DNA from 3 places in the Marinobacter sp. UBA2688 genome. Region 1 is predicted to be linked to each of the others. Evidence: predicted binding sites of a transcription regulator. Region 1 holds the regulator's gene; each other region holds the start of a gene.

Region 1 (10,027 bases):
CACCCGCACCGAAGTTTCAGCCACTGGTGCATTCGCATCCCGTGCCGGCATCGCGGGCGTTACGCCTGCCTTGCCATTATCCGCAGGCGCTTTTTCGGGCTTACCAGTCGGTTGCGCGGGCTTGTCAGCCTTGGCACTGGGAGACGTGGCCGACGGCTGCTTTGCAGCAGGCCCAGGGGCCGGCTTGGCAGTTTCTGCCGTAGGGCTACCACCCTTGCCGTGCAGGTCATCCAGCAACTTTTCGAACTCGTCGTCCGAAATCAGGTCGTCGCCACCCTTGCTATCACTGGCCTCATCACTGGTAACCTTGTCGCCCGAGGCATCCTGGCTGTCAGGGGCTGCCTTGCCGGTTTCAGGCGGGCCTGAGAACTGGCCCTTGCCATGCAATTGGTCCAGCAGGGCCTCGAATTCATCATCGGAGATGTCGTCTCCGCTCCCTCCGTCACCGCCTGAAGATTCATTGCCGTCGTCACTGGAAACCGGAGCGCTGCTGGTCTTTTCCTCTTCCAGGGCATCCAGCAACCGCTCGAATTCGTCGTCGGTAATATCACCGCCATCGTCTCCAGAACTGGCTTCGTTGCTCTCGTTCTGTTCTTCGCGAGCGACCGCTGCGTTTGCTGGCGACGACTCCCCTGCCGGCTGCGCCAATGCGTCCAGAGCGGCAATCAGTTCCTCGGGAGCTGGCGTCGGTTCCTCGTGGTGGCGAACCTGTTCAAACATGGCATTGACGTGATCCAGGGCTTCCAGCACCACGTCCATCAGTTCCGAGTCTACCTTGCGCTTGTGGTTGCGCAGGATATCGAAGACGTTCTCCGCGGAATGACAGCAGTTCACCAGGGCATCGAGTTGCAGAAACCCAGCGCCGCCTTTTACGGTGTGAAAGCCTCGGAAGATGGCGTTGAGCAGATCGCTGTCGTCCGGGTTTTGTTCCAGGTCGACCAGTTGCTCCGACAGCTTTTCGAGTATCTCGCCTGCCTCAACAAGGAAGTCCTGCAGGATCTCTTCATCGGCATCAAGCGCCATGCGTTACCCTCTCTTACTCAGAAACCGAGACTGGACAGAAGATCATCAACATCGTCCTGTCCCGATACTACGTCTTCGCGTTCTTCGGCCTTGATCTGTGGACCAACACCCTGTTCCGCCGATATCTTTTCCCGCTCTTCCAGTTCATGCACGGTGCCGGTCATCTGGTCCACATGACTCGCCATCACTACCAGGCTCAACAGATGCTCTTCCACCTCTTTAACCAGAGTGGTGACCTTTTGGATCACCTGCCCAGTGAGGTCCTGGAAATCCTGGGCCAGAAGAATTTCCGACAAGTTGTCGTACATCGCCCCGGCATCGGTATTCAGGGTCACGAAAAACGTGTCGATACGGGCATAGAGCTCACGAAATTCAGCCGGCGCCATCTCGCGGCGACGCAGTTTCTGCCACTGGTCTCTCAGCTCGGCGGCCTCGTCGCGGAGGGCGCTGGCCTTGGGCATAGCCTCCTCAACCAGATCCATGGTCCGATTGGCCGCTTTACCGGTCATCTGAACCACGTACTCAAGGCGATCCGACGCATCGGTCATCTTCGACAGAGCTTCTGACTGTTCGGCGTTACGGGGATCGATCTGGAAATTGCGGATCGCCTCGTGGAGGCTGCGGGTCAAGCGGCCGACTTCCCGATACAGGCTCTGGTCCCTCACCTCGCTCAATTCATTGATCAGCGTCATCGCGCGGCCATAATCCCCGGCGTTAACCTGTTCAACCAACTCGGCCGCCTGGCTGCGGAGTTTCTCCGTGACCTCCGGGTCGAGCCCCTGTGGGTCTTTTTTTCTATTGCTCATGGGAGCCGTCCGACCTCTGAATTACTGGATGCGTTCGAAGATCTTCTCAATCTTCTCCTTGAGTACGGCTGCCGTGAAGGGCTTGACCACGTAGCCGTTCACACCGGCCTGCGCAGCAGCGACAATCTGGTCGCGCTTCGCCTCGGCGGTCACCATGAGCACAGGCAGGGTTTTCAGGCTGTCATCGGCACGGACTTCCTTGAGCAGATCGAGTCCGGACATCCCTGGCATATTCCAGTCGGTTACCAGAAAATCGTATTTGCCGCTCCTGAGCATAGGCAGTGCTGTATTGCCGTCGTCTGCTTCGTCAGTGTTGGTAAAACCGAGATCGCGAAGCAGGTTCTTAATGATCCGTCGCATTGTGGAGAAGTCATCCACAATCAGGATTTTCATGTTCTTGTCCAATGGGACCTCCAGTTAAAAACGCCCGGAATTCGTTTTTGGCTTCCGGCTCACAGTCTAGCAGGCCGGTAGTTTAACCGCTTATTGTGTGGCCTTTGAGCCGGTTGTAAAGCACCGGTTACCAAAAGGCTACAGTAAAGAATGCCTGGTAACGCCGTTCAATGGGACTGGCGGCCTGTTCAGCTCTGCCAACCAGTAAGACGCCCCCGCAGACGGAGCGCGGCCTGGCTGTGAATCTGGCTGACCCGGCTTTCACTGACACCCAACACAGCACCAATTTCCTTCAGGTTCAATTCTTCCTGATAGTAAAGGCTGAGCACCAGCTTTTCTCGCTCGGGCAGGTCACCAATCGCAGCTGCCAGGCTCTTCCGGAAGTTGTCAGACGCCAAGCCATCCAACGGGTTATCACTGTCCTCTGTTTCTTCTATCGGCAGCTCGCCGGATTCATTGAGCTCATCCAGGCTAAAAAGTCGGCCACTGTTAGCATCGCTCAGGGAGGAATAGTATTCGTCGAGGTCCAGCCCCAGCTCCTCGGCTACTTCCGAGTCTTGAGCTTCCCGACCCAGGCGGTCCTCGACAGCCTTGATGGCTTTGGCAATGCGGCGGGAGTTCCTGTGGACGGATCGAGGTACCCAGTCACCTTTGCGAATTTCATCTACCATGGCTCCGCGAATCCGGATCCCGGCGTATGTCTCAAAGGTAGCCCCCTTGTCGGAACTGTATCGCTGTGCAGCTTCCAACAAGCCAATCATGCCTGCCTGCATAAGGTCATCCAGTTGGACAGATGCCGGCAGCCGCGCCATGAGGTGAAGCGCTATTTTTTTGACCAGCGGGGCCTGCTCCTCAACGAGCTGGGAAGGTCCTCGTGTACCCGTCCGGTTGTAGGTTCCAAGTTCTTTCGCCAATGTCATGTATCCGGCTATTCAGTGACAGGATCAAAATCAGACTTCGACGAGCCGCTCCACAAAGAATTCCAGATGTCCCCGGGGCGATGATGGCAGCGGCCAGCTATCCACTTTCTCCGCGAGGCTCTTGATCGCCAACGATGCTTTTGCCCGCGGATAGGCATCCAGCACGGCACGCTGGCGCTGTACCGCTTTTTTTACGGCCTCGTCATACGGCACCATACCCACATATTGTAGTGCCACATCAAGAAAGCGCTCGGTAACCCGGGTCAGTTTTTCAAACAGATGGCGACCTTCCTGCTCATTCCTGACCTGATTGGCCAGTATACGGAAGCGGTTGGTGCCGTAATCCCGGTTCATAAGCTTTATAAGGGCGTAGGCATCGGTGATAGAGGTAGGTTCATCACAGACAACCAGTAATAGTTCCTGTGAGGCTCGGAGGAAACTGACCACCGATTCGGAAATACCCGCAGCGGTATCAACGATCAGCACATCGATCTGGTCACCCAGTTCGCTGAACGCGTTGATCAGGCCAGCGTGCTCCAGATTGGAAAGCTGGGTCATGCGTTGGGTACCTGAGGACGCGGGCACGATTTTGATGCCACCGGGGCCGTTGACCAACACATCCCGAAGGTCACATTCCCCGGCGATGACGTCCTGGATATTACGATTGGCGGTAATGCCAAGCAGAACGTCAATGTTGGCAAGGCCCAGGTCGGCATCGAGCAGCACCACCCGCCGTCCCATTTGTGCTAGGGCGATGCCAAGGTTCACTGATACGTTGCTCTTGCCAACGCCCCCTTTCCCGCCGGAAACGGCAATCACCTGTACCGGATGTGGTTTGCTCATACTGACTCTGATCTCTTGCCGCGTTTAACCGCAGGCTGTGTTGTTTTTAAACAGCGACTGCCTGTTGCTGCTGGAGTTTCTTCAGCCTCTCCACGGCCAACCGCACCAGCGGAATGGACTCAGCGTGGTGCAGGTCTTCCGGGATTTTCTGCCCGTCGGTGTAATACGCCACCGGCAATCCCGTTTCCATGACGAATCCCAGCGATTCACCCAGGGTCAGTGCTTCATCGATTTTGGTCATCACACAACCCGTAAGATTTGCCATCTTATAGCAATGCCAAACGGATTTCATGATGCGCGGCTGACTGGTTGCCGAAACCACCAGATGGGTTCGAATCCGATGGTGACTGCGAGCCAGCTCCATAAGCTGCTCCTCGTAGCCCTTGTCGGTGCTGGTCAGGCCAGCGGTATCAATCAACACCAGGTGCCGGTCCGACAGTTCGTCCAGTATGTCGTCCAGGGAATGGGTTTCGTCCACAACCCGAACCGGAACGTTCAGTATGCGCCCGAACACAAATAGTTGCTCATGGGCCGCGACCCGATAGCGATCGGTGGTGACCAGCGCCAGAGAGTCGGCGCCGTGGCGCAGCACATAGTGCGCGGCCAGCTTGCCGATGGTCGTCGTCTTGCCGGACCCGGTTGGGCCCACCAGGGCGTAGACACCGCCCTCATCCGCCCATTCAGTACGTGCGGTCTTCACACCGGCGGCCAGCATTTTCAGAGACTGCTTCCAGCCATCCTCAAGCCGGCCTGCGCGGTGGCGCCGGGACAGAGAGTTGGCGAGCTCCAGCCCGAGACCAAACTCCTGCAACCTCTCAGACAGCCTCTGCTGTACTGCGTTAACCGCTGTTTGTTCGGGTTCACCGCCATTCCGGGCACTGACCAGGTCACGGAGGGAACTGATCTCCGCACGCATTTGCGCCAGCTCTCCGGAATAGGCAGCGCTGGCAGCGGTAGGCTCTTCAACCACCATGTCATCGTCGGCCAGCGATTCTTTCGACAAGCCAGCGTGGCCGAAGCCCCCACCCGCAACCGCATTACCATAGGTCGCGCGCTTTTCCCGCACTTCCCGAATACGATCGCGAGAGCGGCCGAGTTCGTCCTCCAGGCGGCGATGCTGTTCCGCCTGCATTTCGGCTAGCCGTGAGCCATTGGTGGCTTCCCGCGCAGCGTCACCGAGGCGTTGGCGCGCCATGTTTTCGTCATAATCGAGCGCTGTCACAATTTCGACGCCACCATCCACACGACGATTGGAAAGGATTACGGCATCGGGACCCATCTGATCCCGCACCTGACGCAGTGCCTCTGCCATGCTTTGGGCAAAAAACCGCTTAACTTTCATAATGATGCTTCCTCCCCGGTCAGCGCTTTCCAGCGCCTTCCGCCTTTCCAGCCGCGGTCTTTACTGACCGACGGATGCGACAATAGTGATCTGTTTGTTATCCGGAATTTCCTGGTACGACAGTACATGCAGACGCTCTACTCCGTAGCTGGCAAATTTCGCCAGTACCGGGCGCAAGGGCCCTGAAACCAATAGAATCGCCGGCTTGCCCAACATCTCCTGGCGCTGAACGCTGTCCTGGAGCGACCGCTGAAGCTTCTCAACCATATTTGGCTCCAGCACCAGCCCGATGTCTTCCTGACCGCCGGATTGTTGACTCTGCTGCATGGACTTCAGCAATAACTGTTCCAAGTCTGGATCCAGAGTGATCACCGGGATCTCTGTGTCGTTGCCACAGATACTCTGGACAATCATCCGGCGCAGTGACTGGCGGGCAACCGTGGTCAGCAGCTTCGGGTCCTGGCTCTTCGGATGAACGTTCACGATCGCTTCGGCAATAGAGCGCATGTCACGGATCGGCACTTCCTCTTTCAGCAGGTTCTGCAGCACCTTCAGCAGCAGGCTGATGGAAATGGTGGTGGGTACCAGTTCTTCCGCCAGCTTTGGAGATACTTTCTCGAGCTGTTCCAGCCACTTCTGGACTTCCTCATGGCCAAGCAGTTCGTGGGCGTGTTTCTGGAGGATCTGGTTGAGGTGTGTTGCCACTACGGTACTGGCGTCCACGACGGTATAACCGAGGGTCTGTGCCTGGTCTTTCTTGTCCGGTTCGATCCAACTGGCGTCCAGGCCAAAGGCGGGGTCTTTGCCCTCTATCCCCTCGATCTTGCCGAACACCTGACCTGGGTCTATCGCCAGTTCACGGTCCGGATGGATTTCTGCCTCGGCAATGGTCACCCCCATCAGGGTGATGCGATAAACATTGGGCATCAGGTCGAGGTTGTCGCGAATATGGACCGAAGGCATCAGGAAGCCCAGATCCTGTGAGAGCTTTTTGCGAACGCCCTTGATGCGGCTGAGAAGCTGACCACCCTGGGACTTATCCACCAGGGGAATCAGGCGATAGCCCACCTCCAGGCCCACGACATCCACGGTGGCCACATCGTCCCAACCGAGTTCCCGGGTTTCCCCCGGCGGCGGCAGCTGGGCACTGTGTTCACCGCCCTCACCACCGGGCGGCAGGTCGCGCCCCGGGCCTGCCGGACGGGCACCACCGCCCCGGACCGGGAACACACCATCTTCCTCAACGGTCTGGCGCTCCTGTTGCCATATGTACCAGGCAATACCACCGGCAATCGCGCCCAGACCAAGGAATGCCACGTGCGGCATGCCAGGAATCAGGCCAAGGATGATGAGGATAACGGCAGCGATACCCAGCGCCTTGGGAGCGTTGAACATTTGTTGCAGTATCTGCCCGCCCATGTCCTGGCTGGACGTTACCCGGGTAACCATGATCGCTGCAGACGTCGACAGCAACAGTGACGGAATCTGTGCCACCAGGCCGTCACCAATGGTCAGTAGTGCGTAGTTCTGTGTAGCGGTACCAAAATCGAGACTGTGCTGAAGCATACCGATGGCAATGCCACCGATCAGGTTGATGGCCAGGATCAACAGGCCGGCAATGGCGTCGCCCTTGACGAATTTACTGGCGCCGTCCATGGAGCCGTAGAAATCGGCCTCCTGGGCGATTTCAGCCCGGCGATGCTTGGCTTCTTCCTGGTTGATAAGACCGGCATTAAGGTCGGCATCGATAGCCATCTGCTTACCCGGCATGGCATCCAGGGTGAAACGCGCGCTGACTTCAGACACCCGGCCGGCACCTTTGGTGACCACCAGGAAGTTGATGATCATGAGAATGGCGAAGACCACCAGGCCAACCGCGTAGTTACCGCCGATGAGGACCGCGCCGAACGATTCGATCACCTTACCGGCCGCATCACCGCCCTCATGGCCGTTGAGCAGAACAATCCGCGTGGAGGCAACGTTGAGCGCCAGCCTCAACAGTGTTGCCACCAACAACACTGTCGGAAAGGAGGCAAACTCCATCGGCCGCAAGGCGTAGACACACACCAGCAGGATCACGATCGACAAGGTGATGTTGAAGGTGAAGAAAACGTCCAGCATGAACGCCGGCATGGGGAGAATCATCATGCCCAGCAATCCCATCAACATCACGGGAATGCCGATATTACCCCGCGTCAGGGATTTGACATTATTGAGGACTAGCGCTCGGTCCATGCCGGGAAACTCTCCGATTGGCGGTTAACCGCAGGGGTGTGCGGGTCGTTTTTTTGACGCAGACGCATCGTTTGACGGGGTATTCGCAAGATCCGTACCACCCCTTACGGCTTTTCTTGTCACCGCGCCTGACGGACTCGGCAAGATACGGTATCCTTGCGCCATTTGCTGGCGTCTTTACTGCGCCCACAACCACATCATCGACCCAGACGCAAAGGTGAGCCCATGCCAATTCACGAGGTCAAGCACCCCCTTATCCGCCATAAACTCGGCCTGATGCGCCGCTCAGACATCAGCACCAAGAATTTCCGGGAGCTGGCTCAGGAAGTCGGTGCCCTGTTGACGTACGAGGCCACCAAAGACTTCTCGCTGCAGAAGAAAACCATTGAAGGCTGGGCGGGCCCGGTGGAAATTGAACAGATCCAGGGCAAGAAAATCACCATCGTGCCAATCCTGCGGGCCGGCCTGGGTATGCTGGACGGCGTGCTCACCCTGATTCCTGGTGCCCGGGTAAGCGTCGTGGGCCAGGTACGCAACGAGGAAACCCTGGAAGCCAGCACCTATCTTGAAAAGCTGGTAGGCGAACTGGATGAGCGCATGGCGATGATCATCGACCCCATGCTGGCCACCGGCGGTTCCATGATCTCTACCATCGACCTGCTGAAGAAAGCCGGTAGCAACGAGATCCGCGCCCTGGTTCTGGTTGCAGCGCCGGAAGGCGTGGAAAAGGTGCTGGAGAAACATCCAGATGTGTCGATCTACACCGCATCAATCGATGACAGGCTGAATGAAAAAGGCTACATCCTTCCGGGGCTTGGCGACGCCGGCGACAAAATCTTCGGCACCAAGCAGAAGGACGTTTAATCATGCAGGACCATAGCACCGACCCGGTCTGGAAACAGGCCATTGCCGGCTCACAGATGCTGCTGGTGGCTTTTGGCGCACTGGTACTGATGCCTCTGATTACCGGCCTCGACCCCAACGTTGCGTTGTTCACCGCCGGTATTGGCACGCTGATTTTCCACATCGTCACCGGCGGCCAGATTCCCATTTTCCTGGCTTCATCCTTCGCCTTTATCGCCCCGATCATTGCCGCCAAGGGGCGCTTCGGCCTTGAGGAGACACTCGGTGGCCTGATGGCTGCGGGCATCCTCTATATCATTTTAAGTGGCGCGGTACGTCTGCGCGGTACCGGTTTCATCACCCGCCTGCTGCCCCCGGTGGTCATCGGTCCGGTGATCATGGTCATCGGCCTTGGCCTGGCGCCGGTGGCTGTCCACATGGCGTCCGGCCGCACCGGCGATGGCGCGCAACAACTGGTGCCCTACGACACCGCTATCTGGATTGCGATGATCTCCCTGGCCGTGACCGTGATTATGGCGGTCTGGTCCAGCGGCATCTTCCGCCTGATCCCGATAATGTTCGGCATTATTGTCGGGTACATTCTGTCGGCCTTTGCCGGCATCGTGGACCTGTCACCCATCACCAACGCGCCCTGGTTCGCCATCCCCAACTTTGTGGCGCCGGAGTTCAGCTGGGCAGCCATCCTGTTCATGATTCCCGTGGCCATCGCACCGGCCATTGAACACATTGGCGACATCCTCGCCATCGGTACCGTTACCCGCAAAAACTATCTGGAGAAGCCCGGCCTGCACCGCACCCTGCTGGGCGATGGCCTTGCCACCAGTGCTGCCTCAGCCCTTGGTGGCCCACCCAACACCACCTATTCAGAGGTTACGGGCGCGGTGGTGCTGACCAAGAACTTTAATCCCAAAGTCATGATCTGGGCGGCGTGCATTGCCATCGTGCTGGCGTTCATCGGCAAGTTCGGCGCAGCACTGCAAACCATCCCGGCGCCGGTGATGGGCGGCATCCTGTGCCTGCTGTTCGGCTCTATTGCCGTTGTCGGTCTGAATACCCTGATTCGTCACCAGGTCGACCTGTCGCAGGCACGCAACCTGGTCATCGTTGCCGTCACTCTGGTCTTCGGGATTGGTGGCATGGCGATTGGTAACCTGGAGGGCATCGCCCTTTGCGCGGTGGTTGCCATAGCCCTCAACCTGATCCTGCCAGGCAAAGGCGAAGCATGGGGCGCAAGGATTCATGAGAAAGACACCCACTGACGGCCGACCCATGAAAATGGCTGACAGCTCCGGCATCAGCTTTACCGCCCTCTATACCGGTGCCGTATGGCACCGGTACGGCCTTTCCGACGACGTGCTTGCGACGGATCAGGGGCGCTGGCTGTATCACCTGATGACGCCCTTCGAGGTCGGCAGCAAAACACTCATCGGCGGCAACATCCGCACCTTCCTGCTGCAGCGCCACATGATCATCGATCACCTGATAGAACAGGCCCTCGAACGTGGCGTCACCCAGGTTCTGGAAATTGCCTGCGGAATGTCTCCAAGGGGCATCCGCTTGCGGGAAAAGCACCCACACCTCCATATGGTGGAAGCCGACCT
Region 2 (10,027 bases), on a different contig from region 1:
AGGCGCCCTCGATCAGCAGGCTCTGAATGCGTTCAGAGGTCTGCTGCACAGGCCGTTCCTTGGCCTTGTTTAGCAGTCCATCGATCATGTTTTGCCGGGCAATGCGGAAGCGTTGCTCGGTGAGTGTGGGGTCCGCTACCTGGGTCAGGATGCGGGCCATCAGGGTGTGGAGTTTGTCACTGTAACCGCCGACGCGGACGGTTATGCCCCGAAGGTGGGGGTAGATGCTGTAGTCGAGTCCCGCCAGCTGGGCGGGATAGGCCCATGCGTTCACGTTGGTGTTGATGGCATCCACCAACAGCGACGACAGCACATTGCTGCGAGCGGATGCCCGTGTCGCCGGGGTTCGCAGGCTTAGGTACACATTGGCCTTCGGCGTCTCGAACCGGGTGTCCCGGGCGTACCAGACCTCCATGCCACTGACGGTCCCCATGGAAACGGGCTGCTCCATGGTTGCGCCGTCGATCATGTCGAGTTCTTCGGGAATAAAAGGGTTGTCGAGCGGCAGGGCCAGCCTGGACACCATGGGGTTGTCGTCCCGTTGCCGAATGTCCCGGATGGCGAGGGGCTTCAGTTTCCAGGCGGCGTCGTACCACTGGGTCAGGTTGGGGTCTTCAAGGTTCGGTTCTGTTTCCAGGACGGACACCAGCACGTTATCCGGAGTAAGCCGGTTCAGAATGTTCCGGTATTTATCGGGTGCATAGCTTTCCATCATCCATGGCGCCTGGAGTACGTCCTCTGGCGCCACATGCCGCATCTGTCGCGACAGATGCATCACTTCCTGCACTGGCTGGCTCTTCTCACGGAAACGGAAATCGATCTGTGCCAGTTGTTTCATTTCTTCGAAACGAGAGCGGGAAATGCCTTCCTCGCGCACCTTGTCGATGTAGGCAAAGGTCAGTTCCAGAATGGTTTCCTGATTATCAAGGCCCTCCGGGGTCAGCGCCATGTTCAGTTCCAGGGTGGCTTCCTGGCCGGTATCCATGCCGCTACCTGCGGACAGGCTTTCCACCAGGCCAGCCTTCTTCAGCACGTCAAACAGGCTGCCCGGGCCTTCGTGGCCAAGCAGGCTGGCAACGTAGTTGGCCGGCTTGTCGCGGTAGTGGTCTTCCTGAGACGGGATGGGGAAGGTGAGCGTCAGGTTGCGGATATCCTTCAGCGCATCCGCATGCACGCGGGCGGGTAGGGTGCCTGGGCTGAACAGTGGCTCGTCGTGGACCTTCGCGTTCAGGTTGCGGTTTTCGATGCGGTCGAAGCGGCCTCGTACCATGGCCTCGAGCTGATCCAGCGATTGCGGGCCGTAGACGGCAAGCGTCATCAGGTTGGACGAGTAATGGGCTTTCCAGAAGTCGATCAGGTCCGGGCGCAGGGGGCGCTCTTCGGTGTTTTCCAGGGTAGTCAGGTTACCGACGGCAAACTGATGGAACGCGTGGTCGGGATTGCTGACGGCCTTTTTAACGGAGTAGAAGCGACGGCTGTCGTCTTTCTGTTTCGAGCTGTACTCCGAGTGCACGGCGCGGCGTTCGCGATCCACCAGTTCTGGCGTGAACAGTGGCGCTGAAAATTGCTCGGCGAAGCGATCCAGGGCTTCCTTCAGATGCTCGGCCTGTACGTCGAAGAAGTAGTTGGTGTCCTGGAATGCGGTGAATGCGTTGTGACTGCCACCATGGCTTTTGATGAACTTCTGGTACTCGCCAGGGTCAGGGTATTTTTCCGTGCCCAGGAACAACATGTGTTCAAGGAAGTGAGAGAGGCCTTCGCGGTTGGCGGGGTCATCGCCACTGCCGACGGCAACGTTCATGGATGCTGCGGCTTTGTCGGAGCCCGGCGCGGAAATCAGAAGCACCCGCAGTTGGTTGTCCAACTGCACATAACGGTACAGGTTGTCGTCGTTCGGGCTTTTTACGGGCGACTGGCTCGCCAGGGCAACCGAACTGAAGGCCAGTACCAGCGCCAGGAGAAATCCTTGCTTCAGGCCAAGGAAACCTTGGGCAAATCCATGGATGCCAGGGTGCATACAGTCTCTCTTTACGTTGAAACGTTAATGAATCAGAGCGTTACGGGTACTTTCCGGTTGTTGATCCAGGGTTTTCTTGGCCAGGCTGGTGGCTGCGTCGGCATCGAGTTGGCCGGAGGCGATGCGCTCCAGAACCGTCCCCATCACCGCAACGGACTGGCGATAATCCGCGAATTCGGCCTGGAAGGCGTGGTCAATGGCCTGATACACCGCCTGGATTTTCTGTTCCCGGGAGCCGGCGTCGGCGGCTGTATCGTTGATGGCCTTCAGGCAGGCACGTGCAATGGCAATGTAGCGTTCAGCGTTGGGATCGTCTTTGTGCATGTTCCGGGTTCCGAAGTGCGGGAAATGTAGAGAGTGTGTAGAGAGTATAGAGACAGAAACTGCCGTTGAAGGTTCCGATTATGTCATTGCAACCGTCAGGTTTCATTTCCTTCCAGTAATGGTAAGGATTTGCGGGCAGCCTGCCCACCTTGTGCTAGTCTCAATTTCAGAGTGCTGGTTAACCGAACAGGTTCCGGCGTGTATTGCATGCATGAATTAGAGTAAGCGCTCTAATCAAAACAATGGCTTACAGAGTAAATGCTCTAAAAAAGTTCGATACATGAGTGTTGCAATTAAGTACAATGCCGGCGTGCATCGGCGGTATAAGACTTTGGTCTAATATATCCGATGGCAACAAAGGGAAATGACAACAACTGAGCAATAAGCAGGGTGGACTATCAATGAATTACTTTCTGACGGGTGGCACCGGATTTATCGGCCGTTTTCTCGTTGACAAACTGTTGGCTCGTGGCGGCACAGTGCATGTACTGGTTCGCGAGCAATCACAGGAAAAACTGGACCAGCTTCGGGAGCGTTGGGGCGCGGATGAGTCCAGGGTGAAAGCAGTGATCGGCGACCTCACCAGCCCGAACCTGGGTATTGACGCCAAGACGATGAAATCGCTCAAGGGTAACATTGATCATTTCTTCCACCTTGCCGCGGTGTATGACATGGGTGCGGACGAGAAGTCCCAGCAGGCCACCAACATCGAGGGCACCCACAGTGCCGTCAATGCGGCAACAGCCATGGACGCCGGTTGTTTCCACCACGTTTCCTCCATCGCGGCAGCTGGCCTGTTCAAGGGCACCTTCCGTGAGGACATGTTCGAGGAAGCGGAAAAGCTCGACCATCCCTACCTGCTGACCAAGCACGAATCTGAAAAGGTGGTTCGTGAGAGCTGCAAGGTTCCGTTCCGGATCTACCGTCCGGGTATGGTGGTTGGCCATTCCAAGACTGGTGAAATGGACAAGGTCGACGGGCCTTATTACTTCTTCAAGATGATCCAGAAAATTCGCCATGCACTGCCCCAATGGGTGCCGACGATTGGCATCGAGGGTGGGCGACTGAATATTGTGCCGGTGGATTTCGTGGTGAATGCGATGGATCACATCGCGCACCTGAAAGGCGAGGACGGTAACTGCTTCCACCTGGTGGATTCCGATCCGTACAAAGTGGGCGAGATCCTCAATATTTTCTCCGAAGCCGGTCACGCTCCCCGTATGGCGATGCGGATCGACTCGCGCATGTTCGGGTTTGTGCCGCCGTTTATCCGCCAGAGCCTGAAGAATCTGCCGCCCGTTAAGCGTCTGACCACCGCATTGCTGGACGATATGGGCATTCCGCCTTCGGTGTTGTCGTTCATCAACTACCCCACGCGGTTTGACGCCCGTGAGACGGAGCGGGTCCTCAAGGACACCGGTATCGAGGTGCCCCGCCTGGAGGGTTACGCTGCGGTGCTGTGGGACTTCTGGGAGCGCAACCTGGACCCCGACCTGTTCAAGGACCGCACCCTGCGTGGCACGGTGGAAGGAAAGGTCTGTGTAATCACCGGAGGTACCTCGGGCATCGGCCTGGCGACGGCAGAAAAACTGGCGGATGCCGGCGCTATCCTGGTGATTGGCGCGCGCAAGAAAGAACGCCTGATGGAAGTGGCTGCGGACTTGGAAGCCCGTGGCGGCAACGTTCATGCCTACCAATGTGACTTTGCCGACATGGATGACTGCGACCGGTTCGTGAAAACGGTGCTGGACAATCACGGCCATGTGGACGTGTTGGTCAATAATGCGGGCCGTTCCATTCGTCGCTCGCTGGCGCTCTCGTTCGACCGTTTCCACGATTTCGAGCGTACCATGCAGCTGAACTACTTCGGTTCCGTTCGCCTGATCATGGGTTTTGCACCGGCTATGTTGGAGCGTCGTCGCGGGCACGTGGTCAATATCTCGTCCATCGGTGTGTTGACCAACGCGCCCCGTTTCTCGGCCTATGTCGCGTCCAAGTCAGCGCTGGATACCTTCAGCCGTTGTGCGGCGGCGGAATGGTCGGATCGCAACGTGACCTTTACCACCATCAACATGCCGCTGGTAAAAACGCCGATGATCGCGCCTACCAAGATTTACGACTCGGTGCCTACACTGACGCCGGACGAAGCGGCGGAAATGGTGGCGGATGCCATTGTTTACCGTCCCAAGCGCATCGCCACGCGTCTCGGCATTTTCGCCCAGGTCATGCAGGCGCTGGCGCCGAAGATGGGCGAGATCGTGATGAACACGGGTTACCGCATGTTCCCGGACTCTCCGGCCGCTGCCGGCAGCCGTTCCGGCGAGAAGCCGAAGGTGTCCTCCGAGCAGGTGGCCTTTGCGGCGATCATGCGGGGTATTTACTGGTAGTATTGCCCTTGGAGATCAAAAAAACCCCGCTTCGCGCGGGGTTTTTTGTGGCTGTCTATCAAGGTGCCTCTTCTGTGTCGTCCGGTATGGGCGGCGGTGGGAAGCCACCGATTTCGCGCCAGCGGTTGACGATGCCACAGAACAGATCTGCGGTTTTCTCTGCGTCATAGGCGGCCGAGTGCGCTTCCTTGTTGCTGAACGGAATGCCCGCCAGCTTGCAGGCTTGCGCCAGTACGGTATGGCCGTAGGCCAGGCCAGCTAGCGTTGCCGTGTCGAAGGTGGAAAACGGATGAAACGGGTTGCGGCGGATGTCTGAACGCAGGGCAGCGGCGAACACAAAGTTGTGGTCGAAGGTTGCGTTGTGGCCAACGAGCACGGCTCGTTTGCAATCGTGGGCTTTGACCGCCTTGCGGATGGGCCCGAAAATCTCGCTCATGCCTTCTCGTTCCGGAACGGCTTCCCGCTCCGGGTTCCACGGGTCGATACCGGTGAAGTCCAGCGCAGACTGCTCCAGGTTGGCGCCCTCGAAGGGGTCGATCTGCTGAACGTGGGTTTCAGCCCGCTTCAACCAGCCGTCCTCATCCATTGTCAGTATGACCGCAGCGATCTCCAGCAGGGCGTCCTTCTCAGGATTGAAGCCGCCGGTTTCCACATCCACCACAACCGGCAGGAAACCACGGAAGCGGCGGGACATGGGATGCGGTTCTTTATGTTCTTCAGTCACTTAAACTCCTGGAGTCTCTGGCCAGGGTTGCCGGCCTGGTACACAAATGATTGATAAGGAACGATTAACAGGGAACGGTTGGTCGGCTGATGTTCAGACAAGCCGCCATCTCAGGCTTTCGCCGGCCTTCAAAGGCACGATGGTACCGTCAGCCAGGGGCAGTTCGTCGGGCATCTCCCAGGATTCTTTCACTAGCGTGATGGTATCGCTGTTTCTGGGCAGGCCATAGAAATCGGCGCCATTAAAGCTGGCAAAGGCCTCCAGTTTGTCCAGCACACCCAGGTCTTCGAAAATCTCCGCATACAGGGGCATGGCGCTGAACGCTGAATAGCAGCCGGCGCAGCCACAGGCGGTTTCTTTCTTGTCTTTCGAGTGCGGCGCAGAATCCGTTCCCAGGAAGAAGCGGCGGTCTCCGCTGACCACTGCATCCCTTAACGCCTGTTGGTGCCGGTTGCGTTTGAGGATGGGCAGACAATACAGGTGAGGGCGAATGCCGCCGACCAGCATGTGGTTGCGGTTGTACATCAGATGTTGCGGCGTGATGGTGGCACCCAGATTGTCACCGTCATGGTCACGCACGAATTCGGCTGAATCGGCGGTGGTGATGTGCTCCAGAACCACCCGCAAATCCGGAAACGCCTCCATGGTCGGCGCCAGTACGCGCTTGAGGAAGATCTTTTCCCGGTCGAAGATGTCGATCTCTGCGTCGGTGACTTCGCCGTGGACCAGCAACAGCATGCCGCAGTCACTCATGGCCTCCAGTACCGGATAAATGTTGCGGATGTCGGTCACACCGGATGCGGAGTTGGTGGTGGCGCCAGCCGGGTACAGTTTGGCGGCAATCACGCCCGCAGCCTTGGCATCCCTGATTTGCGCAGGCGTAGTGGTTTCTGTGAGGTACAGCGTCATCAGCGGGTCGAACCCGGTGTCGCCGGCTGCGGCCAGTATCCTGCTACGGTAAGCCATGGCCTGTTCGGCTTCCGTCACCGGTGGCGCCAGGTTTGGCATGATGATGGCGCGGCCAAAGCAACGGGCGGTGGCGGGTACGACGTCCTTGAGAATGTCGCCGTCCCGCACGTGGAGGTGCCAGTCGTCAGGACGGGTGATGATCAGTTGTTCGGTCATTTACGGTTCCGGGATCTGCTGGGGCCCGTCAAACGTGAACCCCTGAAAGAAAAAATCTGGCGAAATTATATCAGAAGCCGACAGCGATTGTTTTGGCGGGCGTCCTAAAGAAAGACTGACTTCGGCCGTTACGAGGGTAGTGAATCTTTTCTGACGGATGGATGGTATGGCACGAATTTCCGCCTTCCTGCGTGGTGCAGTGGTTTCCAGTGCGATTGGTGCACTGACGGCAGGCTCTGTTGCGGTGCAGGCCGCCACCTTTGGCGCGGGTATCGAGAACAGCCAGTGGTACCTGTCGGAGTCCGTATTCGAGTGTACTTTAGTGCATCAGGTTCCGGGCTACGGCCGTGCCGTATTCCGCCACAAGGCGGGTGAGTCGCTGTCCTTCTTTCTGGAGTCGGAAACGCCGCTCATGCGTCCTGGTCAGGCTCAGTTGGTGATGGAAGCGCCGTCATGGCGCCCGGGAACCGCCCCCCGTCCCCTTGGTCGGGTTAACGTGGACGACAGTCGTCGGCCGCTGATGCTCGAGTCACGCCTCGCCATGGTGCTTGTCCAGAGCCTGCTGGAGGGGATGGACCCAACGGTTACGCGTGAGTCCTGGTACGACGGCAGCCTGGTTCGGGTGAAAGTGTCCAACATTAACTTTGCGGGCCAGTTCTCTGGTTATCGAAGCTGCACCGCCGGCCTGTTGCCGGTCAACTACGATCAGATCAAGCGGTCCCGCATTTCCTTTGCGTCAGGCAGCACCAGCCTGTCTGAAGCTGACCGTCGGTTTCTCGACAACATTGTGATGTACATCCAGGCAGATTCCACGGTGGAAAGGGTGTTCGTGGATGGGCATACCGACAGCAGCGGTAGCCGTATCGACAATCGCGCGTTGTCCGAAGAGCGGGCCAATGCGGTGGCGGATTACCTGATCGGGCAGGGCATTGATGCTGATCTCGTGACCACCAGGGCCCATGCGGACCAATACCCGGTATCACGCCGCGCGGCAGACAACCGGCGCACCACAATTCGCCTTCAGCGGGAAGGCGAACGGCCGGACCTGCAGCAAGCCAATGGCTACGAGGCCGCAACGCCAAATACCTGACATTGCGCGCGGCAATCTCAGTGGATGGCGTTGAGCACCTCAAGGTGAGCGTTGACACTCTCGGCCAGCGCCCTCAAATGATAGCCACCCTCCAGGGTTGAGACAATACGGTCGTTGGCATGGTCGCTGGCCACGCTGGTGATCATTTCCGTCAACCAGCGGTAATCCTCTACTTCCAGGTTCAGCTCCGCCATCGGGTCCAGTCGGTGGCCGTCAAAGCCGGCGGAGACTAGCACCAGTTGCGGGCGGAAGTCCTGCAGCCGTTTCAGCCACGCTGCTTCCACGATCTTCCGGTACTCGTCTGCCGGAGTGCCTGCCTGGATGGGCGTATTGATGATGTTTTCCGCCTGGCGATGCACGTGGGAATGTGGGTAGAACGGATGCTGGAAACTGGAACACATCAGGATGCGTTCATCACCGCCCACGATATCCACCGTGCCGTTGCCCTGGTGTACGTCAAAATCAATAATCGCTACCCGCTCCAACTGGTGAAAGTTCAACGCCCGCATGGCGGCCAGCGCGATGTTGTTGTAGAAGCAGAAGCCCATGGATTTACTGCGTTCGGCATGGTGCCCGGGTGGCCTGGCGCACACAAACGCGTTGGTGAGCTGGCTGCTGAGCACCATATCGACCGCTTCAATGCTGGCGCCAGCGGCAAGTCGGGCGGCTCTCAGGGTGTCCGGCATCATGGCGGTATCGGGGTCGGTATACACCCGTCCCCTGGTGGGCTGCATCAGATCAAGTTGGTTCAGATAGCGTTCGGGGTGCACGGTCTGCAACTGGTCCCGGGTGGCTTCGTCAGGTCGCACCCAGTCGAGATCTTGCCCCAGGCCGGTGTCGGCCAGGTAACTGGTGATGGCTGCCAGTCGCTCGGGGCACTCAGGGTGCTCCGCCCCCATATTGTGTTTCATGCAGTCGTCGTGAGAGAAGAATCCCGTTGTCATACTGGTCCCGAACACTCTGGTTGTGCTTGTATTTTGTCCGATATTATCAGGGATAGACCGGGCTTTCTGCGTTTCTTTGGTCTTATGGCGGAGATAGCCGTTTTACATCGTCAGGCAAGCGCCTAAGATAAGGTGTACACACGCCCGGTCGACTCGAATCAAGGAGTGAAACTTGAGCACCCGTTATCTGGAAAGCCTTTTCAACCCGTCTTCTATTGTGGTGATCGGCGCCTCGGAACGGGCAGACAACCTCGGTGGCATGGTTCTGCGGAACCTACTCGGTGGTGGTTATCCCGGCCAGTTGATGGTGGTTAACCAGAACGATTACGACAACGTCCACGGCGTACCCTGCGTCAAGAAAGTATCCCGCATGGGGTTCAGCCCCGATCTGGCGATTATCTGTACCCCTCCGGATACCGTGCCGAAGATGATCAAGCGACTGGGCGAGGCAGGCGTCCGCACGGCTATTGTGATGACCGGCGGCATGTCCAGGAGCCACAGTAAAACCGGTCAGCCATTAATGTATTCGGTTCGCGATGCTGCGCGGGAGACCGGCATACGCGTGCTTGGCCCCAATACTATTGGGCTGATGGTGCCAGCCCGCAGCCTGAACGCCACCTACGCCCACATGGGCGCCATTCCCGGCAAGGTGGCGTTCGTGGGCCAGTCCGGCACCATCGCCAGTTCGGTAATCGACTGGGCGTTCGCCCGGGGTGTGGGTTTCTCATACTTCCTGACACTGGGCGATGGGATGGATATCGATCACGACGACCTGATTGATTATCTGGCCCAGGACAGCCAGACCCGAGCAATATTGCTGCACATTGAGAATATTCCCAATCCACGCCGCTTCATGTCCGCCGTACGTGTGGCTTCCCGCACCAAGCCGGTGATTGCCGTGAAAAGCGGCCGTGTGCCGGAATCGGAATGGTTCCCCCACGAGCTGCCCGCCGGGCTGACCCAGAGTGACCCCATATACGATGCTATGTTGCAGCGTGCCGGTGTGCTGCGAGTGGATGGGTTGGGGCAGATGTTTGATGCGCTGGAAACGCTGACACGAATGCGTCCCCTGCGGCGGGAAACACTGGCCATTATGGCCAACGGCGTTGGCCCTGGCGTACTGGCGGTAGACCGGTTGGCGTATCTGGGTGGTGAACTGGCAAAGCTGTCGGGCAAGTCGATTGATTCACTGGCGGAACTGCTGCCACCGTACTGGACCCGAAAGAATCCTATCGACCTCGGTTACGCCGCCTCACCGGAGCTCTACGCCAAAGCAATCAAGATTCTTGCCAAAGACCCGGAAGTGGCCAATGTTCTCGTGATGTACGCGCCCAGCCTGACCGAGGACAGCCTGCGGATTGCCGATGCGGTGGTGCAGGCTACCAAGGGCACGCGCTTGAACGTCTTCACCTGCTG
Region 3 (10,027 bases), on a different contig from region 1:
GCAGATCTGAACATCATCGAAGACCCGCTGATTATCTACTGCGCACCGGCTGACGACTACGTGCCCTCGCCAGAAGCCTGCCTGATTACCGGCATTACCCCACAAAAGGCATTGGAAGACGGTTTTCCCGAGGCGGAGTTTATCGCACAGGTCAACGAGGCCTTCAGCCAGCCCGGCACTTGCGCCGTGGGTTACAATAGCCTGCGCTTCGATGACGAAGTGTCCCGCCATACCCTGTACCGTAACCTTCGTGACCCTTATGCCAGAGAATGGCAGAACGGCAATTCCCGCTGGGATATCATCGACATGGTGCGCCTGACCTACGCGTTGCGACCAGAGGGTATTCAATGGCCAAAGAAGGAAGACGGCAGCCCCAGTTTCAAGTTGGAAGAACTCACGGTCGCCAACGGCATTGCCCATGAAGCCGCTCACGATGCTCTGTCGGATGTAGAGGCTACCATCGCGGTGGCAAAGCTGATCAAGGAAAAGCAGCCAAAGCTGTTTGAGTTTGTGCTGCAAAACAAGGACAAGCACTCCGCCCGCGCCATGCTGGATACTGCCAGTATGAAGCCAGTGTTCCACATTTCCGCAAAGTACCCGGCCACCCGTGGTTGCTGCGCAATGGTGGCGCCATTGGCTGATCACCCCACCAACAAGAACCTGGTGATCGTGTACGACCTGCGCGAAGACCCAAGCGAGTTGATTTACGCTACGCCTGAGCAGATCCGTGAGCGGGTATTTACTTCCCAGGCGGAGTTAGGGGAGGGCACCAGCCGTTTTCCACTCAAAGGCGTGCAACTGAACAAGTGCCCGGTACTGGCCCCCGCCACCATGCTGAAATCCCTCTCTGAGGAGCGGCTTGCCGAGCTGGAACTGGACGGCGACAAGCTGCGTGAGCACCTGGCCATTTTGCGCAAGGCGCCGGATCTGCCAGCCCGAATCGCTCAGGCCTTCGATCACCCCCATGAAGGTGACCTGACGGATCCGGACGAACAGCTTTACGCTGGCGGTTTTATCAGCAAAACCGACCGCGAGAAGCTCAACTGGCTATTGCAACAGCCGGTAGAAACCCTGGGAGAGCAGGAAGTACGGTTTGAGGATGGTCGTCTGGAAGAAATGGTGTTTCGCTATCGCGCCAGGAATTACCCCAATACGCTGATATCCGAAGAGCAGGAGAAGTGGGAAGTCTTTCGTCAGCAGCGGCTGATGCAGCCCAAGAAAGGGTGGCGGTCTCTGGAGGAGTTCTTCAAGATTTTGCAGAATCTTGCCGCTGATCCGGAGCTTACGCCGGAAAAGCGGCATGTTCTGGAAGAGCTTCACCTCTATGGTGAATCCCTGATTCCTTACGTCTAGCGCCGGCGCTGGAAGTACACGGACAGGCCTTGACCCATCAAGCTTTGCACCTCGCTTCCCAGAGCCTCAGCCTGGATCTGTTTCTGTACAGGCTTGGTGGCGAGGCTGTGGCCGTCGGTGTCCCGGGCTTTTGCCAGTTTCCAGTCCACTTCGTTGCTGAGCAGCGCCATCAGCTCTTTTAGCTGCCTGGAATCCTGCTCACTGAACCAACGGTCGCGGCAGCCACCCAGGCCGTAGAAGTCGGTTTCGGCAACCAAGGATTGCCACATCGGATCCTGCCGATTGGTCAGTACCATCCGTCGGAGTTGACGCAGGGCCGTACGTGTCGGTTTGAGGTCGTGTTGGGAGATCAGGCGGCGGATCTGTTTGTCGCCATCGGTCTGTTCGTTGACGGCGGTGTGCATATGGACAACAGCACCGTTGCCGGTCGCTGAACTCACCAGGGCTGCGAGGGACACCTCGGTCATGCTTGTTGACGGCAGGCGCCCGATTTCGATCCAGTGCACCTTGTGGTCATCGGCGACGAATTGCTGGGCGATGGACCAGGGCCAGAACACGATGTTGCTGATGCCCATCTCGCCCGCGAGTCGCGTTGCCTTGGCAACGTTGGCCAGGGATTCATCCACGGCGATTACTTCCACGTCTTTCAGGTAGTGCGCCAGTTCCATGGCGCGCTGGCCGGACTGGGCGCCACACACCATGATTCGGATCGTTTCCGGCAATTGCTCGGTACTCATGCCCAGCTCGGTCGCCATTATGGCTTTCAGGCTGGTTTCGGAGCGATAGGCAAGTTTCGACCAGTTGGGCCAGGCCTGGGGCACATCGGTTTTCTCCAGACAAAGCTCGGCTGATTTCTCGTCGAAATTCTGTTTGATGGCCTCTTCCGACGCGCGGTTATAGTAGCTCGCGGCCATCATCCCCTGCATGGCAACCGGCCAGTCCACCAGGTTCCAGCGGCCAAGGTGTACAGCATACTTCTGATGGAACAGAGCGCCGTACATGGCACTGATGATCAGCGAACCGATCATGCCATCCTGTTGCTCGCCCATGGCAAGTTGGGCGCAAATGCTGTCGTTGATGGCTGAGGCCAGCCGTTCTTCGTCGTCCTCCGCGGTCAGGGCGTAACCGGTGCGATCGGCGTAGACCGCCAGGGCCAGTGCCAGCGGTTGAAGTTCGTCCCGCAGTTCAACAGTCTGTGCGACTTCCGCGATAATCGCCCGGCGCAGCAGGGTGGCCAGCTCTTCCACGGCTGGGTCTGGCATCAGGGTTTTTTCCAGTGCCAGGATCAGCAGTTCGTCCTCGCTGGCGGCGTCCAGAGCGACTTGAGCATTCGGGTTTTCCAGATCGTATTGCTGGCGGATGATGGCGCCTACGAAACGGCCGATTTCCTGGTGGGGCAGGCCGTCATGTCGCAGCAAAAGGATAGCGTCGCGGGCCAGTTTGGTGTCAGCCCTTTTCACATCCAGATGCTCCGCACAGGTCAGCATGCCACTATAGATAGACGGCCATTCCAGGCCCATTTCCAGCAGTTTGCGGTAGTGCAGGTAGGCTACGTCGAACTGGCCCTGAAGGCGCTTGGCATGGGCGACTCCGCCGAAAGCGGCGGCGGATTGCCGGTCCATTTCCAGGGCCTGGATGAAATACTGCTCCGCCAGGGCCGGGCGCTCGGACTTGATTGCCCAGTAGCCCAGGTTGGTGAACTGCTGGGGCTGTGCCGGGTCATGGCTCAAGCTGTCCGTGAACAGGGTGTGTGCCTTATCAAGTGCCCCTTCGTCCATTTCCACACGCCCCATCAAGCCCAGCGCGCCTGCGTTACCGGGTTCCTGCGCCAGAACCTCATTCAGGTAGTCACGGCATTCCTGCCGCGCCTTGAGACGCTGAACCAGCGATGTCGGGCTGTTTGACTCGGCATAAGCCAGGTTTGCCTGCAGCAGTAGCCGTGCAATGTGGGCTTTTTGTGCGTCTGTGGCATGGATGTTGTGCTGTGCTTGCATGGGGCTACCCCTTTGACTCTGTGACGAAACCCGATTAACCCTGCAGCAACTGCAGAACCTGCTGTGGCCTTGCGTTGGCCTGGGCCAATACCGACAAGCCGGCCTGCTGCAGCACCTGGGTGCGGGCGAGTTCTGCGGATTCGGCGGCAAAGTCTGCATCACGAATCCGTGAACGCGCGGCCGACAGGTTCTCAGAGGTCGTGCTCAGGTTGGCAATGGTCGACTCGAGTCGATTCTGGGCAGCGCCCAGGTCGGCACGAATGCCACTGATGGTTTCCAATGCCGCATCCACAACTGCGAGTGCGCTGGTTGCGCCGTCAACGGTGCTTATATCGATACCTGCCACTTCTTCAGGCGTAGAGCCGGCGGCGGTATTCTGTGCACTGTTCAGGACGCTGCCTGCGGCCAGGGTGGCGTCAGACGTCGCGGCGAAGCTAACGGACGAGTCCAGCGTCAACTCACCGGCAATCCGTGTGGCATTAGCGCCACCACTTGTCAGTTCGATGGCGCTCGGGTCGCCGCTACCCTGTACCGCCAACTGTTGAGAGCCGGCAGCGGTAAAGTCTTCGATAGTGATGTCTTTACCCTGTTCCTGAATCAGCGTGATACTGCCGTCGTTAGCAACTTCCGCGGTAATGCCGGTCTTACCAGACGCGGCGTTCACCTCACGTGCAATCGCTGAGAGGTCGTTTGCATCGGTGATCTGCGCGGAAATGGTCGCTGAGCTGCTCCCATTGGAAAGGGTGAGCGACACGGTTTGAGGCACGGCGATTGGCGTGGTAGCGGTGTTGCTCAGGGTCGCCGATGTTCTTGCCGTCGCGTTCACACCCGTCGTGGCACCGATGTCGTTGATGGCTGCGGCGATGTCTTCTGCCGTGTCACCTGCTGTAATGGGCACCACCTGGCTGTCCAACGAGCTGGAAATGGTGAGATTCTGCGTGGCGATCGTGTTTTGTGCGGGTAACGTCGCATTCGCTGCGGTTGTTGAACCGGTGCCCTGGTTCAGGGTTGCGTTGGCCGCGTCGAGCGTGTTGTTGGCCAGGTCGGCGGTTCGGGCGCCTTCGATGGAAACGGCGATGCTCTGGTTTTCATTGGCGCCAGCCTGGAATTTTTGGGCCTGGAAGGTGCCGTCCAGGAGTTTCAGCCCGTTGAACTCGGTGGTAGTGGCAATGCGCTCCAGCTCGCCTTTTAGCTGGTTTACTTCGGACTGCAGGGCCTTCCTGTCAGATGCGGAGTTCGTTGCGTTGGCGGATTGTACCGCCAGTTCCCGAATGCGCTGCAGGATGTTCCCGGATTCGCCCAGCGCGCCTTCAGCAGTCTGAGCCAGAGAAATACCGTCGTTGGCGTTTCGAATGGCCTGGTTGAGGCCTTTGATCTGCGATGTGAATCGCTCAGAGATGGCAAGCCCGGCAGCGTCGTCCTTGGCGGAGTTGATGCGCAGGCCGGATGACAGCCGCTGCAGGGCAACGTTGGAGTCTTCCTGTGAAGTGTTCAGGTTTCGCTGAGCATTCAGCGACGCGATATTGGTGTTGATGATCTGAGGCATAACATTTCTCCCTGCTCAGAGATGCCGGTAACCCGGTGCCCGATCAAAATGGACGCCTTGCCGGCGGAAGTTCATTTAATTGCCGTTTTGCAGGGAGGTAAGCGAAGGTTGTGCCAGTTTCGGAGTTTTGTTTTTAAGATATTGATTAGTATTGGTTTTATTGGTCGTTTTGATGTTTGGGGCATGAATCCAATCGTCAGCATATAGCGGTATAAGGAAGACTATTGCCGCTTTTACATTCCCTTACAAAATACCGTTAATTTTTTCTAAAGGTACGGACGGGGGCGCCGTTAAGCGCAATAACAGGGAGGCGCTCCCAAACTGAAAATGGGCGCCATTCCTTTTCCATGAAATAACGACATATGTCGAAGGAGAAGCAATATGGCTCTCGGTATTAACACTAACGTTGCGTCACTGTCAGCTCAGAACCAGCTGAACAAATCCCAGGAGCTTTCTAACCAAGCTCTGGAGCGTCTGTCTTCCGGCCTGCGTATCAACTCCGCCAAGGACGATGCTGCTGGCCTTGCAATTTCGACCCGTTTTCAGTCCCAGATCTCTGGTCTGAACGTTGCGCAGCGTAACGCCAACGACGGTATTTCTCTGGCTCAGACTGCTGAAGGTGCTCTGGAAGAAACCACCAACATCCTGCAGCGTATCCGTGAGCTGTCTGTTCAGTCGGCCAACTCTACCAACTCTTCTTCTGACCGCTCTGCACTTCAGGGCGAAGTAAACCAGCTGAAGCAAGAGCTTGACCGTATTGCCGGTACTACCCAGTTCAACGGCCTCAACCTTCTGGATGGCAGCTTCACTGCTCAGTCATTCCAGGTTGGTGCCAACGCTAACCAGACCATCTCAGTATCCGTGACCGGTGCTCGTGGTGCCGACCTTGGTAACAACACCGTATCCGGTGAAAGTGATACCACTGTCAGCCAGGGCACAGGTTCTGTTGCGGTAGCTGCGGCTGATGTGGCAACGGTTGCCAACAACACCATTGCTACACAGAACATCACCGTTTCTGGAACTGAAGGCTCTGAGGTCATTGGTATTACCCAAGGCGATACTGCAGAAGCGATTGCAGCTGCTGTTAACGCTGAAACCGGCACGACTGGTGTAACGGCCACCGCATCGACCACGGCAACCCTCGCTGGTCTGTCTGACGATGGTACGGTTTCCTTCACGCTTGGTAGTGGTGGCGATACAGCGACCATCTCCGCAGCGGTAACTACCACTGACCTGGGTGCGCTGGCCAAAGCGATCAACGATACCTCAGGCACCACTGGTGTTACGGCTGAAGCAAACGGTGGCGAAATCACACTGACCCAGGCTGATGGTAAAGACATCCGTCTGCAGGACTTTGCCAACTCAGGTAACGCTACCGGTACCGCCACGCTGCAGGGCAGTGGTGATCCAAGTGCGGTTACTTTGACCGCTGGCAGCACTGACAGCACGATTGCTTCTGGTTCTGTTGAGTTCGCTTCATCCGGCGCGTTCTCAGTCAGTTCCTCGGTTGCGGAAACCGCTGGTAGCATTCTGAACGTTGCAGCAGACACCGTGGTTGGTTCTAACCTCCAGTCAGTGTCTTCTATCGACATCGGTACTGTTGCAGGCGCTAACAGCGCAATCGAGATTGCAGATGCGGCTCTTGAGCAGATCAGTGGTATCCGCGCCGACCTGGGTGCTGCCCAGAACCGGTTTGAATCCACAATCGCCAACCTGAGCACAACTGCCGAAAACCTGTCGGCCGCTAACAGCCGGATTCTGGATGCAGACTTCGCATCTGAAACTGCTAAGCTGTCCAAGGCGCAGGTTCTCCAGCAGGCTGGTATCTCTGTACTGGCGCAGGCGAATGCCCGCCCGCAGCAGGTTCTGTCCCTCCTGCAGTAACAGGGGCATAACGGCAAGGCCGGGGTCTTTGGGCCCCGGTTTACTGCTGTATGAGGATAGCGAGGTGAGCTATGAATGGCGTTAACCTGAATGGCCCGGATTTGAAGCTGATTCGTTCCAGCGAGCAAGCTCCGGCTCGGGCAATTTCGTCATCTCAGGCCGAAGGCAGGAATGCCTCCGCCCTGACTGCACCTTCATCACCTGGTCTTGCTGAGCGTTCGGAGTTGTTGTCCGGGGCTCAGGAACTTTCGAAAGCTGAGAGGCTCGAAAGGCGCAGTGAGGCACAGAAAGAGAAATTGGATGATGCCGTGTCTCAACTGAACGATTTCGTTCAGACGGTCCAGAGGGATTTGCAGTTTGAAGTGGATAACGAGCGGGGACAGACGATCGTCAAGGTCGTCGATCAGTCCACCCAAGAGGTTATTCGGCAAATTCCGGATGAAGTTGCGTTGAGGTTGGCAGAAAACTTGCAGCAGGATGAACCGCTGACGTTATTCAACACGAAGGTCTAGAGTTTGCCGCTCTTGGCCTGACGTTGAAAACGGTTGTTCAGCACCGCCGCACCCGAAAGGGGCCGGCGGTGTTTTGCTTACATGTGGTTACAAAATTGGTCGGTAGAAAAGGCAAAGTTTTGCCGCTTCAGGCCGATATATGGAATAGCATTGGAAATTGCCCTCCTGAGGAGGCACATACTATGGCAAATATATCATCGTTGGGTATCGGGTCTGGTGTTCTGACCTCCGAGTTGGTCGATCAGTTGGTGCAAGCGGAACGGGCACCGACGGAAAATCGTTTGGCTCAGAAAACCGAGCGCACCCAGGCGCTGATTTCTGCCTATGGCACGCTTCGCAGTGCAGTAACAGAGCTGCGCCTTCCAATGCGGCAATTGAGTGCTCCAGATAATCTCAAAGCCTTTTCTGCAACGTCGTCCAACGAAGACGTTGCTGTGTCTGTGGACAGCTCCAAGGCTAACCGCGGTACTTACAGTGTCGATGTGACAAGTCTCGCCAGCGCTCAGGCGCTCGCGTCGCGTGATGTATTCGCGGATCGCGACAAGACCAGTGTTGGCCAGGGAACAATGACGCTTTCTGTTGGTGACAACACCACCAATATTGTTATAGACAGCAGTAACGACACGTTGCAGGGCCTGGCAAACGCAATCAACGATTCTGATGCAGGGGTTTCAGCGGGCGTAATCGATACCGGTAGTGGTTTCCAGCTCGTGCTATCGGCAGACGAAACCGGTACGGCAAACGCCGTTAGTATTTCCGTATCGGGCGACAGCGCCGGCACGGATACCGATGCCCAGGGGCTTTCCCGTTTTGCGTTTAACACATCAATGGATGCGGGCGCCGGTCTCAATGAGACAATCGCCGCGTCGGACGCCGTGATGAGTATCAATGGCGTAGAGGTTACCCGTTCTACCAATAGTTTTGAGAACGTCATTGATGGTTTGACATTTGATCTGACTGCCACTGGTACGTCCACGGTTAAGGTTGAACAGGATCTCGGAGCGGTAGCAGACCGTGTCCAGGGCTTTGTCGAGAAATTTAATGGCCTGCAGGAAACCATTGATGCGCTGGCAGGATTCAATGCAGAGAGCGGTAGCGGAAGCCTTCTGACTGGCGATAGCGTTATTCGGGGTATTCAGAACCAACTCCGCCAAGTGCTGACCCGCGTTGTTCCCGGGCTTGAAGACGCAAGTGTCCGAAGTCTGGCGGATGTGGGTATTACCACAAATTTCGAGACTGGCTCTCTGGAATTTGACCGCGAAGAGTTCATGGCGCAGTTAAAGGCTAATCCGGACGATGTCACGGCCTTGTTTGCCGAACAGGGCAGGGCTACCGACAGCCAGGTAGAGTTTGTTCGCAGTGGTGTAAACACCGAACCTGGAACCTATGATATCAACGTGACCCAGGCTGCGACCCAAGGCACGCTTGCCGGGAATGCCGCAGCCACTTTTCCCGTTACTATTGACGGAACAAATGATGAGTTTTCACTGCTGGTTAATGGTGATACCTCCGTTAACCTTCAGCTTACACAGCAGACTTACAACAGTGCACAGGATCTGGTTGACGAGATTCAGGCTCAGCTTAATAGCAACAACGCGCTGAACGCGTCAGATGGGTCCGTTCAGGTGAGCCTGGGGGCTGGGGGTGAGCTGGTTTTCTCTTCCTCCACCTACGGCAGCGAGTCTTCGGTCACCTTGTCGTCCGCTGAAAGCGCGGCTACGTTTGGATTGGATGCCGCCACAAGCACGGATGGCCTCGATGTTGCGGGTACCATTGACGGAAGAACAGCTGAAGGCGAAGGGCAAACACTGTTTCTGGGCGAAAACAGCGGTGCTGCGTCTGGGCTCCAGGTACAAATATTGGGCGATCAGACTGGAAGTCGAGGCTCGATACAATTTATTGAAGGTGTTGGCGAACGTACGGTTGATCTGATCACCAACTTTGTCGGTGCCGATGGTGCAATTGATACCAGAACCGAGAGCCTGAACCGCGATCTGGAGCGAATTCAGGAAAATCAGATTCGGCTGGAAGAGAGAATTACAGCCTATCGAGAGCGCTTGGTGAGTCAATTCACAGCTGCGGATTCATTGATCTCGCAACTGAACAGTACACAGGACTTTGTGAGCCAGCAGCTTGCTGCGCTGGCACCACAGAATAATCGCAATAACAATTGATGTTTATTGCACGAAAAGCGAATAAAGAGGTCACTTATGAACGGTTTACAGGCTTACCAGCGCGTAAACGCCCAAACCAGCATTACGGATGCCGATCCTCACAAGCTGATCCAGCTTCTTTACAACGGAGCGTTGGAACGCATTAACATGGCCAAAGCCAGGATGCAGGCGAAGGATTTTGAGGGCAAAGGCCGATTGATTTCCAAAGCGATTGAAATCATCGGTGGCCTCCGTGGCTTTCTGGATTTCGAGAAGGGTGGCGATCTGGCCGTGCGCCTGGAATCGCTTTATGACTACATGGAGCGGACCCTTTTTGAAGCGAATGCCAAGAATGACGTCGCTAAGCTTGATGAAGTCGCGGACCTTCTGCGCTCAATCAAAGACGGCTGGGATGGCATCCGCGAAGAGGCTACCTCCAAGCAACAGCAGGCTGTCTGAATACGACGTTCTGGTGTGAATACCGTGCATTCTATCCAAGATGCCACCTGGTGCCCTGCCGGGGGCATCCGCGGCCAGTAACGAGGTCGCCCTCTTGCCCCAATAGCCATTCCCCCCGCTGTCCCG

Evidence for each region. The regulator FliA, encoded in region 1, starts transcription of late flagellar genes. The targets are predictions, from matches to a motif close to CTAAAGTTTNNNNNNNNNNNGCCGNTAA.
Region 2: B3M52_RS08090 (flagellar protein MotY) is a predicted target of FliA. The motif match lies at 6,682-6,709, and genes of this name have one in related genera.
Region 3: fliD (flagellar filament capping protein FliD) is a predicted target of FliA. The motif match lies at 7,401-7,428, and genes of this name have one in related genera.

Annotation. Positions count from the first base shown of each region.
Region 1 covers NZ_DELU01000021.1:44,909-54,935, reverse strand. Annotated here, with positions in the region: gene B3M52_RS09700 (chemotaxis protein CheA) at 1-1,023, opposite strand, end outside; gene B3M52_RS09695 (protein phosphatase CheZ) at 1,041-1,829, opposite strand; gene cheY (chemotaxis response regulator CheY) at 1,851-2,234, opposite strand; gene B3M52_RS09685 (RNA polymerase sigma factor FliA) at 2,411-3,142, opposite strand; gene B3M52_RS09680 (MinD/ParA family protein) at 3,173-3,985, opposite strand; gene flhF (flagellar biosynthesis protein FlhF) at 4,032-5,327, opposite strand; gene flhA (flagellar biosynthesis protein FlhA) at 5,388-7,562, opposite strand; gene upp (uracil phosphoribosyltransferase) at 7,788-8,426, shown strand; gene B3M52_RS09660 (uracil-xanthine permease family protein) at 8,429-9,685, shown strand; gene B3M52_RS09655 (class I SAM-dependent methyltransferase) at 9,666-10,027, shown strand, end outside.
Region 2 covers NZ_DELU01000013.1:138,576-148,602, forward strand. Annotated here, with positions in the region: gene B3M52_RS08065 (insulinase family protein) at 1-2,017, opposite strand, end outside; gene B3M52_RS08070 (hypothetical protein) at 2,042-2,341, opposite strand; gene B3M52_RS08075 (SDR family oxidoreductase) at 2,743-4,728, shown strand; gene rnt (ribonuclease T) at 4,787-5,422, opposite strand; gene pyrC (dihydroorotase) at 5,546-6,577, opposite strand; gene B3M52_RS08090 (flagellar protein MotY) at 6,744-7,667, shown strand; gene B3M52_RS08095 (histone deacetylase family protein) at 7,685-8,611, opposite strand; gene B3M52_RS08100 (GNAT family N-acetyltransferase) at 8,784-10,027, shown strand, end outside.
Region 3 covers NZ_DELU01000007.1:27,146-37,172, reverse strand. Annotated here, with positions in the region: gene sbcB (exodeoxyribonuclease I) at 1-1,353, shown strand, start outside; gene B3M52_RS01540 (tetratricopeptide repeat protein) at 1,350-3,347, opposite strand; gene B3M52_RS01535 (flagellin) at 3,382-4,893, opposite strand; gene B3M52_RS01530 (flagellin) at 5,275-6,777, shown strand; gene B3M52_RS01525 (flagellar protein FlaG) at 6,849-7,289, shown strand; gene fliD (flagellar filament capping protein FliD) at 7,472-9,463, shown strand; gene fliS (flagellar export chaperone FliS) at 9,500-9,901, shown strand.